2 regions of the Nonomuraea diastatica genome follow, and region 2 is predicted to be linked to the other one. Evidence: riboswitches for the same ligand, from Rfam matches in the RefSeq annotation. Region 2 holds a riboswitch; the other holds the start of a gene.
The links. A riboswitch is a leader RNA that binds a small molecule or an ion and turns the genes downstream of it on or off. The one in region 2 is predicted to bind S-adenosylmethionine.

Region 1 (5,015 bases), on a different contig from region 2:
GGGTCGCGAGGTCCGTCCTGTTCGCCGGCGACGACCTCGGCGACCTGGCCGCGTACGACGCCGTCGACGCCTCCAACCTGCCCGGCGTGACCGTGTGCAGCGGCTCCGCCGAGGTGACGGCGCTGGCCGAGCGGGCCGACATCGTGGTGGACGGCCCCGACGGGGTGGTGGCGCTGCTCGGCGAGTTGGCGTCCGCGTTCAGCCGTTCGTAAGCGGCCGCCGCTACGGTCGTGCACATGCCGAAACGCCATCTCGCCGTCGCGACCGCGGTCGCCGCCGCGCTCCTCGCCGCTCCGCTGCCCGCCGAGGCAGGCTCCGCGCGGACGCTCACGCTCAGGGGCGGGCTGACGCTCCGGCTGCCCGCCACGTGGAAGGTCCACAAGGTCGAACCCGGCTGGACGCGCGTGGTGACCGGCAAGTGCGCCGAGCCCAAGGGCGGCTACGGCACTCCCGGGTGCGACGGCTTCTGGATCCTCGGTCCGAAGGCCATCGAGAAGGGCGACGAGCTCTTCCGGCCGTACACCGGGGCCTCGGCCTTCTACCCCGCCACCGACGTGCAGCGCTGCCCGCACAACGGCAAGTGGGGGCAGCGGCTCGGCGCGGCCAGGGCGAAGGGACTGCGCCAGGTCGGGCCCGGCCACCGGGCCGCCTACCGCGAGTGGAGGGCCGCCTGCGTCTCCTACTCCAACGGCCAGGTGAGGTCGCGCTACGTGCAGCGCGAGTGGCATCTGCCGAAGACCGGCATCCTGGTCGTCGACCAGTGGAGCACGCCGGGGTTGTCCGGCGTGCTCCAGCGTGCCCGCTGGAGCTGAGCCCTCAGGCGAGGGCGTCGAGCTGGGCCTCCAGCCACTTCTGCGGCGGCAGGGCGGTGGCCGCCGCGTGCAGCTTGTCGCGGCGCGTCCGCCGCTCGTCCTCGGGCATGACGAGCGCGTCGTGCAGCGCGGTGGCGGTGCCGCTGATGTCGTAGGGGTTGACCAGGAGCGCGTGGGAGCCCAGCTCGGCCGCCGCGCCCGCCTCCCTCGACAACACCAGCGCGCAGCGCGGCGACAACACGGGGCCCTCCTTGGCCACCAGGTTCATGCCGTCGCGGATGGGGTTGACCAGCAGCACGTCGGCCATCCGGTACGCGGCCAGCGAGCGCGGATAGTCGTCGTTGACGTTGAGGATCAGCGGGTCCCAGTCTTCCGTGGCGTATGCGTCCTCGATCTGCTGGGCGCAGCGCTGCACCGACGCGGTGTATTCGCGATATTCCGGCAGGTCGTGCCGGCTCGGGTAGGCGAAGGCCAGGTGCACGACCCGGCCGTGCCACTCGGGGTGGGAACCGAGGAACTCTCCGTAGGCGACCAGGCCGCGCACGATGTTCTTCGACAGCTCGGTGCGGTCGATGCGGACGATCAGCCTGCGGTCGCCCACCTGCTCCTTCAGGGCGGTCATGTGCGACTCGACGTCGGGCTCGCAGGCCCGCTCCCAGAGGGCGGCGCCGTCCACGCCGAGGCTGTGCACGCCGATGCGGGTCGTCCTGCCGTCGTGGGTGACGCTGCGCCCGACGCGGTCGGCCTCGGCGCCCAGCAGCGCCTCGCAGCAGTCCATGAACGCCTGCGCCCACCTGTCGGTGAGGAACCCGGCGTGATCGGCCCCCAGAATGCCCTCCAGGACCTCGCGCGCCACCTCGTCGGGCAGCAGGGAGAAGTATTCCGGCGGTGCCCACGGCGTGTGGCTGAAGTGGGCGATGCGAAGGTCCGGTCGCTCGGCGCGGAGCATCGCCGGGGTCAGGGTCAGGTGGTAGTCCTGCACCATCACCCTGGCCTCGTGGCCGGCCTCCTCGGCCAGCGCCAGCGCGAACGCGCCGTTGTAGTCGCGGTAGGACTCCCACTCGCGCCCGAACTTGGTGCCGAAGAGAGGCGCGTTGGGGATGTCGTAGAGCAGGTGGTTGACGAACCACAGCGTGGAGTTGGCCACGGCGTTGTAGGCGCGGTGGAAGGTGGCGGGCGGGATGTCGAGCATGCGCAGCGGGCCGGTGTCGTAGCCGGCCTGGTCGATGCGGCCGCCGGGGGCCAGGTGCACGGCGCTGCGGTCACCGTCGGACAGCGCCGCGCAGACCCACAGGACGCCGTCCTTGGCCACGCCGGACAACCCCGACACCAGCCCCCCGCCGCCGCGCCGCAGGGTCAGCTCACCGTCGTCGGAGACGGTGAAGGAGACGGGGCCGCGGTTGGAGGCCACCAGGACGTTGTTCACCGCGCCCGCTCCGGCCGGGCGGGCCGCCCGCAGGGCGGTGAGCTGGTGTGAGACCTCAAGGAGACTCCTTCCGACTGGCGTGTCGGCGTAGACGGAACCACACTGATCATCGTGGGGATCGGCCCATCGGAAAAGGAAGGATGCCAACAAGGCTCCCTACGACCATAGGATCCCAGCTATGGCGCTTGATGAGCTAACCGAGGAACTCGCCCGCTCCGCCGCGGCCGGAGACCACCGTGCTCTTGGCGAACTGCTGCGGCGGATCGAGCCCGATGTGATGCGTCACTGCGCCCGCATCCTGCCCTACCACCAGGACGCCGAGGAGGCCTCCCAAGACACCCTGCTGGCGGTGGCGCGCAACATCGGGCGCTTCGAGGGACGGGCCAGGTTCAGCACCTGGCTGCACATCGTGACGGCCAACTGCGCGCGGACCACCTACCGGTCGCTCAAACGCCGGGCGGCCGAGCAGAGCTCGGACGAGCTGCCGATGCAGAAGCCCGACGTGCGGCGCGTCAGCGTGATCGCGGGCTCGCGGCTCGACCTGCTCGACGCCATGGAGGCGCTGGAGGCCGACAAGCCGGATCTGGCGCAGGCCCTGGTTCTGCGCGACATCGTCCAGCTCGACTACAACGAGGTGGCCGACCAGCTCGGCATCCCGCTCGGCACCGCGAAATCGCGCATCCACCAGGCGCGCAAATATGTTCAGGGTGTGCTGGGAGACGACTATCGCTGAGATCATCCGTCTCAGGATCTGAGACGGGAGGACGTTTCCGCCACGTGGGCGGGTAGAGTCCGTTGCAACAACTGAATATTGCTCATCCAGAGGGGTGGAGGGACCGGCCCTGCGAAGCCCCGGCAACCCTCCCGGCTTGTGACTCGCGACCTGGCGAGGCCGACCGGGACAAGGTGCCAATTCCGGTCTGAGGTCAAGGTGGCCGCAGACGAAGATGAGGGAAGGCCTCGCTTCATGTCGCTCGATTTCGGTCCCGCCGTCGGTCTGTCCTGCCGCGAGTGCGGCGCGCGTTACCCGCTCGGTCCGAGCTTCGCCTGTCAGGAGTGTTTCGGGCCGCTCGAAGCGGCCTACGAGTTCGGCGAAGTGACCCGCGTGGCCATCGAGTCGGGCCCCGCCAACATCTGGCGCTACCGCTCGCTGCTGCCCGTGCCGGTCGACGTCGCCGACAAGCCCAACATGAACCCCGGGTGGACCAAGCTGGTCAAGGCCGGCAACCTCGGACGGGCGCTCGGCATCAGATCTCTCCACGTCAAGGACGACTCGGGCAACCCCACCCACTCCTTCAAGGACCGCGTGGTCGCCATGGCCGTCGAGGCGGCCCGCAACTTCGGCTTCCACACGCTCTCCTGCTCCTCCACGGGCAACCTCGCGGGCGCGGTGACGGCCGCCGCGGCGCGGGCCGGGCTGGAGGCGTGCGTGTTCATCCCGGCCAACCTCGAAGAAGCCAAGATCGCCATGGCCCGGGTGTTCGGCGGCCGGCTGATCGGCATCGAGGGCACCTACGACGACGTCAACAGGTTCTGCTCCGAGCTGATCGGCGACCCGCTCGGTGACAAGTGGGGGTTCACCAACATCAACCTGCGGCCTTACTACGCCGAGGGCTCCAAGACGCTCGCGTACGAGATCGCCGAGCAGCTCGGGTGGCGGTTGCCCGAGCAGATCATCATCCCCATCGCCTCGGGCTCGCAGCTCACGAAGATCGACAAGGGCTTCAAGGAGCTGGTGGCGCTGGGGCTGGTCGAGGACACGCCCTACAAGATCTTCGGGGCGCAGGCGGCCGGGTGCTCACCGGTGTCGACCGCCTACAAGGCGGGGCACGACGTCGTGCAGCCGGTCCGGCCCGACACCATCGCCAAGTCGCTGGCCATCGGAAACCCCGCCGACGGGCCGTACGTGCTGGACATCGCGCGGCGGACCGGAGGGGGCGTCGAGGACGTCACGGATGCTGAGATCGTGGCCGCCATCAAGCTCCTGGCCTCGGCGGAGGGCATCTTCGCCGAGACCGCGGGCGGCGTGACCGTGGGCGTGCTGAAGAAGCTCACCGAGACCGGGCAACTCGACCCGGATGCCGAGACCGTGGTGCTGAACACCGGTGACGGCCTCAAGACGCTCGACGCGATCAGCGGCGACGCCAGACCCACGGCCGTGATCAAGCCCTCCCTCGACGCGTTCCGCGCGACTGTCTGAGAACCAGGAAAGGCGAGTTAAACCATGAGCGTTTCTGTGCGGATTCCCACCATTCTGCGCACCTACACCGGGGGCAACGCGGAGGTCAGTGGCGAGGGCGCGACTCTTCGTGACGTGCTGGCCACGCTGGACTCTGACTACCCGGGTATCGGCGCGAGAATTCTGGATGAATCGGGCAAGATTCGGCGTTTTGTCAACGTTTATGTGGGGGAAGAGGACGTCCGATTTGCCCAGGGGCTGGACACCCCGGCGCCGGACGGCACCCAGATCTCCATCATCCCCGCCGTCGCCGGCGGGTGAGTGCGGCAGATCACACTTCGGCGAGGGCGCCCCTTGTGGGCGCCTTCTTCTTTTCCCAACAATTCAACGTTGAACCGTCGATGAGAGGAAATGCGCAGTTTGCGGATTGACTCTGTTGCCAAACCCCGTGCCACAGGTATGGTCGAGGGCGATCGCCTGGCTGATTTTCTGTTAAGTCAGGCGATTACGGGTCTCGCGGAGGAATGGGCGAGGTCTGGGAGCCCAGTAAGAGGAGTCGGAAGTGGCGCAGGGCACCGTCAAGTGGTTCAACGCGGAC
Region 2 (5,015 bases):
TCTCGATGTCGGGCACGCGGCGGCGGGTTTCCGCGACGGCCGCCGACACGCGGTCGAGCCAGCCGAGTGGCAGGTCTTCCTTGAGCCCGCCGACCCGGTTGAACATGTAGTGCATGCGCCCGCCTGAGATCTCCTCCATGACGGCCTGGATGCGCTCGCGCTCGTCGAAGGCGTAGAACAGCGGGGTGATCGCGCCCAGCTCCAGGGGGTAGGAGCCGAGGAACATCAGGTGGTTGAGCACCCGGTTGAGCTCGGCGAGCAGTGTACGCGCCCACACGGCCCGGACCGGCGGCTCCATGCCGAGCAGGCGTTCGGCGGCGAGCACCACGCCCAACTCGTTGGCGAACCCCGACAGCCAGTCGTGCCGGTTGGCGAGCATGATGATCTGGCGGTAGTCGCGGACCTCGAACAGCTTCTCCGCGCCGCGGTGCATGTAGCCGATGATCGGCTCGGCGGTGGCGATGCGCTCGCCGTCGAGGGTCAGCCGGAGCCTGAGCACCCCGTGGGTGGACGGGTGTTGCGGGCCGATGTTGAGGATCATGTCCTCGGTGGCCAGTTCTTTCGCGCCTGCACCGATTCCGACCACACGTTCCGTCATACGGCCATGCTGCCACCGTCGAGGGTGTCGATCCAGCGCAGGGTGGACGGTCAAAGCTTGGTATGAGAATGCATCCCGAAGTCGGACAAGGGGAGGGATATCTGGAACGGGGGGAGAAATCACCATGAAAAGAATATTGTTCGACGTCGCGGCCTTGATCGCGCGCGTGGTGACGGGCGTGATCTTCCTGGCACATGGATGGCAGAAGTGGCAGGGCGGCCTGGGCGCCACCGCGCAGGGCTTCAGGGAGTCGGGGATCCCGATGCCCGAGGTGGCCGCCGCCTACGCGACCGTCGTGGAGACCGTCGGCGGTATCTTCCTGATCCTCGGCCTGCTGGTCAGACCGGTGGCGGTGCTGCTGCTGGTCAACATGCTCGGCGCGATCTTCTTCATGCACTGGGGGCTCACCCCGATGACCGCCGACAACGGCTGGGAGCTGCCGGCCTCGCTGGGCACGCTGAGCCTGCTGTTCCTCGTGCTGGGCGGCGGCAGGTTCGGCCTGGACGGCATCTTCCGCTCGATGTCGCGCAGGCGTGCCGAACGCCGTGCGGCCGAGGCTGATCTCGCCGCTCACGCTCCTGCCGCGCGTGGAACGACCACGACCGGCGCCACGACCGGCGCGGCCGGGGAAAGGGCCGGCGGCCCGACGACGCCCGAGCCGACGCAGGAGGAACCGCCCCAGGTGCCCCGTCAGTCGAGCGCACCGAAGGACAGCAAGCTCAGTGACAAGGACATGCGGGACATCGACGCCCTGGTCGGCGACGAGCCGCCACCACACCACGGCGAACCGCCGAAAGGCTGACCTCAGCGGGAGGTGAGGTCGCGCAGCGCTCCGATCAGCCGGTCCACATGCTCCTGCGTGGTGCCGATGCCGATCGAGGCGCGCACCGCTGAGGCCGCGCCGTCCTCGCACCCGCCGCCGGCCTGCTCGTCACCGCCGCGCTCCACCAGGTGACGCACGAACGGGTGCGCGCAGAACTTGCCGTCGCGCACCCCGATGCCGTACTCGCCGGACAGCACCTCGGCCACCTCGCGGGCCGGGCGCCCGTCGACGGTGAACGACACGATGCCCACGCGCGGGTGATCCTCCCCCCACAGGGACAACTCGTGTACGCCTTCGATCGAGGCGAGACCGGCCCGCAGCCGGGCGATCAGCCGCTCCTCCTCGCGCACCAGCCGGGTCCACCCGGTGGCGGCGAGCGCGTCGCAGGCGGCGGCCAGCGCGATGGCGCCGAGCACGTTCGGCGTGCCCGCCTCGTGCCGCGGCTCCGGGTCGTCGTGCCACTCGACCGCGCCGGCCACCGACCGGACCGCGCCCCCGCCCTTCAGGTACGGCTCCGCCTCGGCCAGCCAGTCACGCCGCCCGATCAGCACGCCGGCACCGAAGGGCGCGTACAGCTTGTGCCCGGAGAAGGCCACGTAGTCGAGGTCGAGCGCGGTGAGGTTGAGCCGCCGGTGCGGTACGAGCTGCGCGGCGTCCACCAGGATCCTGGCCCCGTGCCGGTGCGCGATGTGGGCCAGCGCGGCGATGGGCCACAGCTCGCCGGTGACGTTGGAGGCGGCGGTGACCACGAGCAGCTTGGGCCCGTCGATCGCGGCCAGGGCGTCGTCGGCGGCGCGCACGGCCTCGCCGGGGAAGGCGGGCGGCGCCAGCCGTACGGACCGGGGCCAGGGGAGGAGGGAGGCGTGGTGCTCGGTGTCGAAGACCACGGTGGTCGTGCCCTCGGGCAGGCAGCGGGCGAGCAGGTTGGTGGCGTCGGTGGTGTTGCGGGTGAAGATCACGGCGTCGTCCGGGCGGGCGCCGGCGAACGCGCTGACCGTGTGCCGGGCCTGCTCGTAGCGGGCGGTGGTGAGCTGGGAGGCGTAGCCCGCGCCGCGGTGGACGCTGGAGTAGGCCGGGAGCGCGGCGGCGACTGCCGTGCTGACCGGCACGAGACAGGGGGCGCTGGCGGCGTAGTCGAGGTTGGCGTAGCTCACCAGCCTGCCACCCTTGACCGGCACCTTGAGGTCGGCGCCGAGCACGGCGGGGACGCGCCGTTCCTCGGTGGCGGCGGGGGCCTCGTCCGCTCGAACGTGAGCGGACTTGAAGATCGTCAGCGTGGACACGGCAATCCTCCTCGGGGTCGTCGGACCCCTGGAGCAGCCATCGGAGCCCGCGCTTGCCCGCCACACCTTGTGACGGACCAGGTCTTCACCCGGGGCACCCCGCCGCGGACGCGAGGGTTGCCGGCCAGCTAGCCGGGGCTTGTCGCTGGCACTCATGACCTACGTCAAGGACTATAACCCGTACCCGGGCATGGATCGCAAGCGGGTGAACTTATGGGGCATCTGAGTCGTTGCTACCGGGAGACCCGCCGTCACATGCCCTGGAGGTGCGTAAATGCTTGATTGGGTGGCCGACCCGCAAATCTGGATCGGCTTTTTCACCCTTGTCGCCCTGGAGATCGTGCTGGGGATCGACAACATCATTTTCATCTCCATCCTGGCGGGGAAGCTGCCCCCGGAGCAGCGTGACCGGGCCCGTGTGCTCGGCCTGGGCGTGGCGCTGATCACCCGCCTGCTCCTGCTGCTCGGGCTGTCGTGGGTGGTGCGGCTCACCGATCCGCTGTTCTCGGTCTTCGGCCACGACATCTCGGGACGCGATCTGATCTTGCTGCTCGGCGGCCTGTTCCTGCTGGCCAAGAGCGTCACGGAGATCGGCCACAGCATGGACGCGCCGCACGGCAAGGACGGCAAGAAGGCCGCGGCGGCCTCCTTCACGTCCGTGATCCTGCAGATCATGGTGCTCGACATCGTCTTCTCGCTCGACTCGGTGATCACGGCCGTCGGCATGGTCGACGAGCTCGGCGTGATGGTCGCGGCGGTCGTGGTGGCGGTGCTGGTGATGTTGTTCGCCTCCGGGCCGATCAGCAGGTTCGTCGACCGGCATCCGAGCATCAAGATGCTGGCGCTGGCGTTCCTCGTGCTGATCGGCGTGGTGCTCGTCGCCGAGGGCCTCGACCAGCACATCCCCAAGGGCTACATCTACTTCGCGATGGCGTTCTCGGTGATCGTGGAGCTGCTGAACATCCGCATGCGCGGCAGGCACGCCGGACAGCAGGCGATGGAGGAGGAGACGGAAGAGGCCACTCCCGCGACAGCGGATCCCGCTCCTAAGATGAAATGATGCGCTTTGATCCCTGGAATCCGGATTTCGTGGCTTACCCGTACCGCGTCTACGAAGAGCTGCGGCGCGAGGCTCCGATCAGCTACTTCGAACCGGCGCACCAGTGGCTGATCTCGCGTCACGCGGACGTCAACGCGCTGCTCAGAGACCGCCGCCTGGGCCGGTCCTACCTGCACGTGGCCACGCACGAGCAGTTCGGCAGGCCGCCGGAGCCGGAGTTCCAGGAGCCGTTCTGGCGGGTGATCAGGGCCGGCATGCTCGACGTGGAGCCGCCGGTGCACACGAGGCTGCGCCGGCTGGTCTCCAAGGCGTTCACGCCGCGCATGGTCGAGTCGCTGCGCCCACGGGTCCGCGCCATCGCCCAGGACCTGGTGGACACGTACGTGGCCAAGGGCGGCGGCGACCTGATCGCCGAGGTCGCCGAGCCGCTGCCGGTCACCGTGATCGCCGAGATGCTCGGCATCCCCGACCAGGACCGCCACCTGCTGCGCCCGTGGTCGGCCGACATCTGCGGCATGTACGAGCTCAACCCCGCCCCCGACGCCCAGCACACCGCGGTCCGCGCGGCGGGGGAGTTCGCCGGCTACCTCAAGGCCCTGGCCGCCGAGCGCCGGCCGCGCCCCGGCGACGACCTGATCAGCGCGCTCAGCCAGATCCCCGAGCTGACCGAGGACGAGCTGGTCGGCACGTGCGTCCTGCTGCTCAACGCCGGTCACGAGGCCACCGTGAACGTGACGGGCAACGGCTGGTGGTCGCTGTTCAGGAACCCCGCCGAGCTCGTACGGCTGCGCGAGGACCGCTCGCTGCTGCCCACGGCCGTGGAGGAGCTGATGCGCTGGGACACGCCGCTGCAGATGTTCGAGCGCTGGGTGCTGGAGGACATCGAGGTGCACGGCGTGGAGATCCCGCGTGGCGCGGAGGTGGCGCTGCTGTTCGGGTCGGCCAATCGGGACCAGGCGGTGTTCGACGACCCTGACAGGCTCGATGTCGGCCGGGCCGACAACCCGCACATCTCCTTCGGCGCCGGGATCCACTTCTGCCTGGGGGCGCCGCTGGCCAGGATCGAGCTCATGGAGTCGTTCGGCGCTCTCCTGGACCGCGCGGTCACGCTGGAGCTGCGGCGGGAGCCGGAGTGGAAGCCCGGCTACGTCATCCGCGGCCTGCGGTCCCTGGAGCTCACCGCGACTGGCTGAGCCAGCCGAAGCCGCCGAGGCCCGACGGGTCGATCAGCTCGCCCTCCTCGGAGGCTCT

Region 1: it holds a riboswitch for S-adenosylmethionine, as region 2 does, so the genes downstream of both, thrC (threonine synthase) here and E1294_RS20600 (aminotransferase class V-fold PLP-dependent enzyme) in region 2, are expected to answer to the same signal.

Annotation. Positions count from the first base shown of each region.
Region 1 is NZ_SMKP01000069.1:15,210-20,224, reverse strand. It holds gene otsB (trehalose-phosphatase) at 1-212, shown strand, start outside; gene E1294_RS23930 (hypothetical protein) at 237-812, shown strand; gene E1294_RS23925 (alpha,alpha-trehalose-phosphate synthase (UDP-forming)) at 817-2,238, opposite strand; gene E1294_RS23920 (RNA polymerase sigma factor) at 2,417-2,971, shown strand; SAM riboswitch class I at 3,051-3,192, shown strand; gene thrC (threonine synthase) at 3,206-4,438, shown strand; gene E1294_RS23910 (MoaD/ThiS family protein) at 4,463-4,738, shown strand; gene E1294_RS23905 (cold-shock protein) at 4,980-5,015, shown strand, end outside.
Region 2 is NZ_SMKP01000056.1:13,826-18,840, forward strand. It holds gene E1294_RS20590 (NADH-quinone oxidoreductase subunit D) at 1-598, opposite strand, end outside; gene E1294_RS54140 (DoxX family protein) at 723-1,400, shown strand; gene E1294_RS20600 (aminotransferase class V-fold PLP-dependent enzyme) at 1,403-2,704, opposite strand; SAM riboswitch class IV at 2,749-2,864, opposite strand; gene E1294_RS20605 (TerC family protein) at 2,979-3,764, shown strand; gene E1294_RS20610 (cytochrome P450) at 3,764-4,957, shown strand; gene E1294_RS20615 (SAM-dependent methyltransferase) at 4,941-5,015, opposite strand, start outside.